2 regions of the Ammoniphilus soli genome follow, and region 2 is predicted to be linked to the other one. Evidence: a T-box and tRNA genes for the amino acid it is inferred to sense, from the RefSeq annotation. Region 2 holds a T-box; the other holds one or more tRNA genes.
What was found. The T-box of region 2 lies ahead of leuS (leucine--tRNA ligase). A T-box ahead of a tRNA ligase gene usually reads a tRNA of that ligase, here a tRNA-Leu.

Region 1: it encodes a tRNA-Leu, which carries the amino acid that the T-box ahead of leuS (leucine--tRNA ligase) is inferred to sense. The anticodon was not compared.

The regions. Positions count from the first base shown of each region.
Region 1 is NZ_JBEGDL010000001.1:160,135-164,150, forward strand. Features, by position in the region: gene ABLT31_RS00835 (cold-shock protein) at 1-51, shown strand, start outside; gene ABLT31_RS00840 (CarD family transcriptional regulator) at 337-816, shown strand; gene ABLT31_RS00845 (hypothetical protein) at 1,136-1,312, shown strand; tRNA gene ABLT31_RS00850 (tRNA-His) at 1,377-1,452, shown strand; tRNA gene ABLT31_RS00855 (tRNA-Cys) at 1,461-1,535, shown strand; tRNA gene ABLT31_RS00860 (tRNA-Leu) at 1,557-1,643, shown strand; gene ABLT31_RS00865 (DUF421 domain-containing protein) at 2,010-2,507, shown strand; gene ABLT31_RS00870 (SpoVR family protein) at 2,545-3,960, opposite strand; gene yhbH (sporulation protein YhbH) at 3,960-4,016, opposite strand, start outside.
Region 2 is NZ_JBEGDL010000003.1:188,266-192,281, reverse strand. Features, by position in the region: gene ABLT31_RS08450 (hypothetical protein) at 54-191, opposite strand; gene leuS (leucine--tRNA ligase) at 334-2,778, opposite strand; T-box leader at 2,843-3,053, opposite strand; gene ABLT31_RS08440 (hypothetical protein) at 3,213-3,377, shown strand; gene ABLT31_RS08435 (hypothetical protein) at 3,546-4,016, shown strand, end outside.

The sequences.
Region 1 (4,016 bases), on a different contig from region 2:
GTTGTTCAAGGGCAACGGGGTGACCAAGCTTCTAACGTTACTAAGCTTTAATAGCTAATATGGAGCCTACCCTATGGAATGTTTTAATATCATAGGGGATATCCCCAGCTTTCTGAGACCTCTATTCTATTCTTCGTAAATATAACACTTCCAATTAACTTTCCTCAATGACCTCGTATTATTTAAAATTTCGATTCACACTGGCACGGTCATCGGAGCCGTAAGGATGAAAGAGAGGCAGGGCTTTCGTTGTTTTGAATTTTTTAAAGAAGATGATGCAATGATGCTATTTTTTACTGTAAGGATTCCATACAAATACTCAACAGGAGGTAGATTATGTTTAAAGCAGGCGACAAAATCTTTTATCCTATGCATGGAGCAGGTATTGTTCAAGCCATTGAAGAAAAAGAAATCCTAGGGGAAAAACAGCTTTATTATATTTTGAACTTTTCTTTGACAAGTATGCAAATTATGGTTCCTGCGAGTCAAAGATCTGATTCGTTATTACGTGGGGTTGCTGATACAGAGACATTGCAAGTGGCATTAGATATTTGTCATGAAAATGGGTCTGACACCACTGTTTACCAACGACAGCAAAAGCAACGGATGAATATTGATAAGATGAAGAGCGGAGATATTTATGAAGGAGCGAAGGTCATTCGCGACCTTAGGTCATTAAGTAAGAACAAGAAGCTTAACCAGGCGGACAAATCCATGCTGAATCATGCCCAGCAGATGTTGATCAGCGAACTTTCGCTAGTGTTGGGAGTGAATCAGCAGCAGGCATCAAATCTAGTAGAGATCCCCCCTCAATAAGAATAATTTTTTGAAAAGGGAGTAGAATTCGATTATACTCGAGAATTAGCGTATCGATATTACTGCCGTCATAATATTCATGACTTAGATCGCATTCTTAAAGGGAAGACCCTGAAAATAGGGGTCTTTTTGTCATGAAAATGGAATTCTATTGATATCAAAAATGTTCGTGAAATATGCCTAAGTTGATTTTTTCGCATATCCGGCAGAAACAATCCTACCGATTTATCCCTCGTAAAAATATAAAAAGATTTCAGTATATTTCATTCAGAACTCTTGTATATATCTGAAATAGACCCTTATCAAAAGGGGGGGTAGAATGCTTACGGTTTCGAAAGAAATGTTTTGTTATATTTGTAAGGAAACAAGAGAATTTGAAGCTGACGGTCCCCGATACGATTGGACGGATAGAGGAATGGTGGAAATTTGGGATTATTATTGTTCAGCTTGCAAGAGAAATGTACGCACAACCCGAGTTGTAAAGGTGATCGGTTAAATGGATCTTGACTTGTAGATCAAAAAAAGATAATATATTATTTGTTAACATTAAATTTTCAATGGCGGTCGTGGCGAAGTGGTTAACGCATCGGATTGTGGCTCCGACATTCGTGGGTTCGATTCCCATCGATCGCCCCATTTAATTTGGGAGTATAGCCAAGTGGTAAGGCACAGGTCTGCAAAACCTTTATTCCCCGGTTCAAATCCGGGTACTCCCTCCAACGTATTTTTGTGATATTCATGCGGTCGTGGTGGAATTGGCAGACACGCTATCTTGAGGGGGTAGTGGTCGTATGATCGTGCGAGTTCGAGTCTCGCCGACCGCACCATATATTATCATTTCAACTACGTCGAATGTTCTTCTTGCCGAAATGATATCGTTGTACCCGGGAGGGTGCACCAAATGACGTGATTCCCACTGCGTCGAGATACTTCCTGCTGGAATCACATCCGTGTCTTCGTAGAGGGCACAGCAGGTGTTATAAGTTACATAAGCTTTTATAAGGTTTATCTCGATAATTACGGGATAAACCTTTTTTAATATTCATGATTTTATATATACTTAAATCAAAGTAGGAGAAAAGTGAAAATTTTATAAATAAAATGTTTTTAAACAACGATTTGTCTAGATTTTGCTGTCCGCTTGGTAGCATAAATTCTAGAAGAAGGAACACTCTATCCCTGAGGTGATTTGAGTGGAATATATAACGGTCATGTTCAAGAGCTTGGCTATATTCATCATTGTTCTTACCGGATTCCGAATTATGGGGAATCAGGCAGTCGGAAGGCTGACTGCTTTTGACCTGGTGGTGGTGATCGCTCTGGGGGCTCTAATGGGAGCGCCGCTGGCAGACGATTCATTGAATATCTATAAAGCCACTGTCGCTGTTGCATCACTAGTCTTTTTGCAGCGGTTTACCGCCTACCTTACTGTGAAGAGTCGCTGGTTTGCCAAGATGGCTATAGGAGAGCCGATCAAACTGATTGATCACGGAAAGATTGATCAGAAAGGCTTGCAGCACTCGAGGCTGACGTACAATAACCTGATGGAGGAGCTAAGGCTGAAGGGGATAACCAGGCTAGCAGACGTGGAAATGGCCTTCCTTGAACCAGAGGGACAAGTCAGCGTAATACCCATTAAAGACAAGCAGCCATTGACACATGCGGATCTGAAAGAAGTGGAAAAGAAGTAAAGGCCGTCTTTGGGAAACTCCCCCAAAGACAACCTTCTCAGATAAATTTCCGATGGACTTTTTCACCATCATAGGAAAATAGAACGTTTCTTTCTTCAAGCTTGGTTTCAAGATGGACAGACCTTCCCCACAACTGATAGACAAAGGGCAGGGTTTTCTCCAAGTAGCGAATATCGAGCTCCACGCCTTCAAAATGATGGTGCAAAAAAAGCTCCCTGTCGGCATGCACTACAGTGATGTATGGAAACCCGCCGTTGATGCGGCTTTCGACCAGAGTGTCCCGGACCTTTTCCCATTCCTTGCTATTGACGACATAGTCGCTGCCGACCTTCCCGAAGGTATACATATCCATTTCCTTGACCAGGTCCTGGTTCAGGTAATTTCGGATAAAGCTGACATCAGATTCTACCTCCCTTACTTCAAACATGCGATCGCGCCCGAAGCGCTTTTCGATATCCTCAAAGATCTTGAGCCCTAGATAGTAGGGATTGAGTTGAGTGGTTGAGGGCTGAATGACCGAAGCGTTAAGCTTGGCAAATTCGATGGTTTCGACATCTGTCAAATCCATTTCCCTCAGGATCCTTGTATGCCAGAAGGAAGCCCAGCCTTCATTCATGATTTTCGTTTCAATCTGCGGCCAGAAATAGAGCATTTCATCCCTGACAATGGTTAGGATATCCCGCTGCCAATCTTCGAGATGGCTGCTGTTGTTCATGATATATAGAAGGATATCTTTTTCCGGTTCCATGATCTGTTCGCGCTGCGTATCCGCTTTCTGAGCACGATGTTCCTTTAAAATGTCCTTGATCGAACGATAACCGGTTCCTGTTCCGCTGCCGGCCGGAACTGCTGCGGCTGTTGCCTGCTGCCCATCGCCAACAGCGGGCTCCAAGTCCCATAAGTCTTCATAAGCCAGCAGGTTTTTGGGTTTAATCAGCTTTTCTTTAGGATTGGCTTTTTTGATTCGATCGGAATAAGGATCGATATGCTCGGAAATTGCCATGGCAGCATCCAGGAAAGCTTCGACCTTGGAACGGCCGTATTTCTTTTCATATTGGCGTATGCGGTCAGCGCTTGCTGCCATGCTGTCTACCATATTCCTATTCGTGTGGGCAAAATGAGCGTTATTCTTGAAAAAATCACAGTGAGCCAAGACGTGGGCCACAATGAGTTTATTTTGAATCAGCGTATTGGAATCCAGCAAAAAGGCATAGCATGGATTGGAATTGATAACGAGTTCATAGATTTTGCTCATGCCCAAATCATACTGAAGCTTCATTTTATGAAAGGATTTTCCGAAGCTCCAGTGGTTGTAGCGAGTTGGCATGCCATAGGCCCCAAACGTATAAATGATTTCCGGCGGGCAAATTTCGTAGCGCATCGGATAGAAATCCAAGCCGAAGCCTTTTGCTATTTCCGTAATTTCCTCGATAGCGCGCTCCAATGTATCCATTAGCTGATCAGCTCCTGTTCCTCAGCTTCAGAAAAGAAGGTCTTCAAGGCGCCTAG
Region 2 (4,016 bases):
TTGGTGCAGACACTTGTTCTTCTGTTCACTATCTCACATGGCGTAAATAGGTATCACTCCAACGCGTCGTAATCATGCGGGCAGGGAAGGGAACTGCTTAAATAATCATCAGGATCATCCCCTGCAAAACAAAGGTCGCAAACTCCCCCATGCAATATGAAGGGAGCCCCGCAGCATGAGCACCTGTCCATGAGACACCTCCTTGTGGGATGGTTATTTCTCTTTAGTATATGGAACCGAACTAGAAACATGTCTGTTAAAGAATTCACGTAAACAGCAAGAAAAGCGAGCCGAGGCATGACTGCCTTGGCTCGCTTTGATATTAAAAATGATTTACCCGACAACGATATTCACCAGTCTATCAGGAACAACAATGAACTTGCGAATCTGTTTACCCGTAATGGCTTCTTGGACAGTTTCCAAAGCTGCTGCTTTTTCTTTGAGGGCTTCTTGATCCGTCCCTTTCGCGATGACGAGACGATCTTTGATTTTTCCATTCACTTGAATGACGATTTCAATCTCATTGTCTACTGTGAGCTCTTCCTTATATTGAGGCCATGGCTCGTAGGCTATGGTTTGTTTATGTCCCAAACGGCTCCAGAGTTCCTCTGCTAAATGCGGAGCTAACGGAGACAGCATAAGGACAAAAGCTTCCATCGCTTCTTTAGGCAAGTTTTGCTCCTTGTTTGCTTCATTGAGGAATACCATCAGATGGCTAATGGCCGTATTAAAACGAAGTCCTTCAAGGTCGTGAGAAACCGCCTTAATGGTTTTATGAACCGTACGGTTAAAGGATTCAGAACCAGGGGTATTGCTGATCTTCGGATTTAGGTTTCCGTTGTCTTGAATGAATAATCGCCAAACGCGGCTCAGGAAGCGGTGAGAGCCCTCTACCCCATTGACATTCCATGGCTTTGAGGCTTCCAAAGGTCCCATAAACATTTCGTAGATCCGTAGTGTATCTGCACCGAAATCATTCACAATATCGTCCGGATTTACGACATTGCCGCGAGATTTACTCATTTTTTCGTTATTCTCGCCCAAGATCATCCCTTGGTTTACAAGCTTTTGGAAAGGTTCCTTCGTATGAACCACGCCAAGATCATAAAGAACCTTGTGCCAGAAACGCGCATAAAGCAAATGCAGTACAGCATGCTCTGCCCCGCCGATATAGAGATCTACAGGAAGCCAGGTTTGCTGCTTTTCCTTTGAACAGATTTCCTCATCGTTGTGCGGGTCAATATAGCGCAGGTAGTACCAGCAGCTTCCAGCCCATTGTGGCATGGTGTTCGTTTCTCTTCTTGCCTTCATGCCGGTTTCGGGATCGACCGTATTAACCCATTCTTCGATATTAGCCAATGGGGACTCTCCCGTACCGGAAGGGCGGATGGCATCCGTTTCCGGCAAAACAAGCGGTAATTGATCCTCAGGTACCGGTTTCATGCTGCCGTCTTCCAGATGAAGAATAGGGATCGGTTCACCCCAGTAACGCTGTCTGCTGAACAGCCAGTCTCTAAGACGGTAAGTTACTTTCTTTTTCCCCTTGTTATTTTCCTCCAGCCAGCTAATCATTTGAGAGATCGCTTCTTTGTTGTTTAAACCATTGACGATGCCTGAATTGACGTGTGGTCCGTCACCGGTATAAGCTTCTTCTTCCACATTTCCGCCGGATACAACCTCAATGATCGGAAGATCGAACTTTTTCGCAAACTCCCAGTCTCTCTGATCGTGGCCAGGGACTGCCATAATCGCTCCGGTTCCATAACTCACTAGAACATAATCGGCTACCCAAATAGGCAATTTAGCTCCGTTCACAGGGTTAATAGCATAGGCACCCGTAAAGACGCCAGTTTTATCTTTGGCCAAGTCTGTTCTCTCAAGGTCACTTTTTCTGGACGCTTGTTCAAGATAAGCTTCAACCGCTTCTTTTTGTTCAGGAGTAGTGATCTCTGCTACCAGTCTATGTTCTGGAGCCACCACACAGTATGTAGCGCCAAAAAGCGTATCAGGACGCGTTGTAAAGACGCTTAAAGTGCCTTCATGTCCATCGATGGGGAAATCGAGCTCTGCACCTTCGGATTTCCCGATCCAATTCCGTTGCATATCCTTAATGCTTTCAGACCAATCCAGCTCCTCTAAGTCTTCAAGCAATCTTTCAGCGTAAGCGGTAATCCTCAATACCCACTGTCTCATCGGTTTGCGAACAACAGGATGTCCTCCGCGTTCACTTTTGCCATCAATGACTTCTTCGTTAGCGAGAACTGTCCCTAATGCCGGGCACCAATTTACAGGAATTTCATCTACATACGCTAACCCTCTCTTGTACAACTGAAGGAAAATCCATTGCGTCCATTTGTAGTAAGAAGGATCGGTAGTGGAGATCTCCCTGTCCCAATCATAAGAGAATCCCAATGATTTTATTTGTCGACGAAAGTTGTCGATGTTTTTCTTCGTTATCTCGCGAGGGTGTTGACCTGTATCCAGGGCATGCTGTTCCGCAGGCAAACCGAAGGCATCCCAGCCCATGGGATGAAGAACCTGATAGCCTTTCATGCGCTTGTAACGGGATACAATGTCTGTAGCCGTATATCCTTCTGGATGCCCAACGTGGAGCCCTGCTCCCGATGGGTAAGGAAACATGTCCAGCGCATAGAATTTTGGCTTATCGGGTTGCTCCACCAGCTTAAAGGTTTTGTTTTCCTCCCAATATTGCTGCCATTTTTTTTCAATTTGACGGTGATTGTAAGTCGTAGGGGAATTTGCTTGTTCCGTACTCATAGCTACCTCCAGTAAACGTTGATTGATAAACAAATAATAAAAAACCCCCCATCCTTAGCTTAATGCTAGGGACGAGAGGCTGATTCTCCCGCGGTACCACCCTAATTAGTACAATGTACTCACTTTCCACCCTTAACGTAGGCTAACGGCAGGATTTACTAGAGTTCAATCCTGCAGCTCCGAGGTGAGTTCCCTGTCCTCTGCGTTGACTCGCACCATCCGTCAACTCTCTGCATGCTTCGGTCACACGTACTATTCCTCGTCATCGCTATTGAGAAAATAATGTATTAAAAACTAATAGATACATTTTATTGTTTTTTTAATAAACCTGTCAATATAAGTTTTTCCATGATGTATATATTTATCGTCAATTCCTCTTGGTTTTAAACACAAAGAGTGCAAATACTATTAAGGGAAAGAAAGGAGGAGATGACATGCCAGATATCCAAGCGGGAAAAGTAGAAATGACTGAACAAGAAGCTGAACGGCAAGCCCAAGGAAAAACCTTTGCCACGAACGATACGATTGGGTTTATGCGCGTAGATGAGCTGGGAGAGACCCATGATGAACCGGCTGACATGCATTTAGGAAGGTCTTAAAAGCTTGAATGATCCAAAAGAAGAGGGCTTCTCCCCTCTTTTTCTTCTTCTTCTCCTTCAGCCCGGTAGCTGACATAAGAAATTGCCTTGGACTCAAGGATAGGAATCTCTATCCGCAATTGCTAAAATAGGAGAAAGACAAGAGAGGTTCCGGGAGGAGAAGTTCCAATGCTGAGTCTTGAAGAAATTAAAGCGAATATCTTGAGGCTAGAACCGAAGGAAGGAATAAAGCTCGCCATTCGGGCGGAGATACGAGCTTTGCCTAATATTTTATTAAAAGGTGAAGAGCTTCGGGTTGTTACACTGGGTTCTTACCAGGAAACAAATGGAATTATGGTGGCCACGAACCATCGGATTATTTTTGTGGATACGCGTTCCTGGACTCCTTTTCCTTTTGCTGCCCTATTTTCGATTACCTACAAATCATCCATTGAATTTCAGGATGGAAATCGGATGGGGAGTATCCTGATGGATGTCTCTAGCAATAAAATAATCATAAATAAAGTACCTGCAACTGGGGCCAACTTTGTACGCCTGATCCAGCAACAGCTCGATCATTATAAGCCCGATGACCGATTTGTCAATAATGGGAAGAAAGAAAGTTCACAGGCGACAAAAAGCAGCAAACCGGTTTATTTG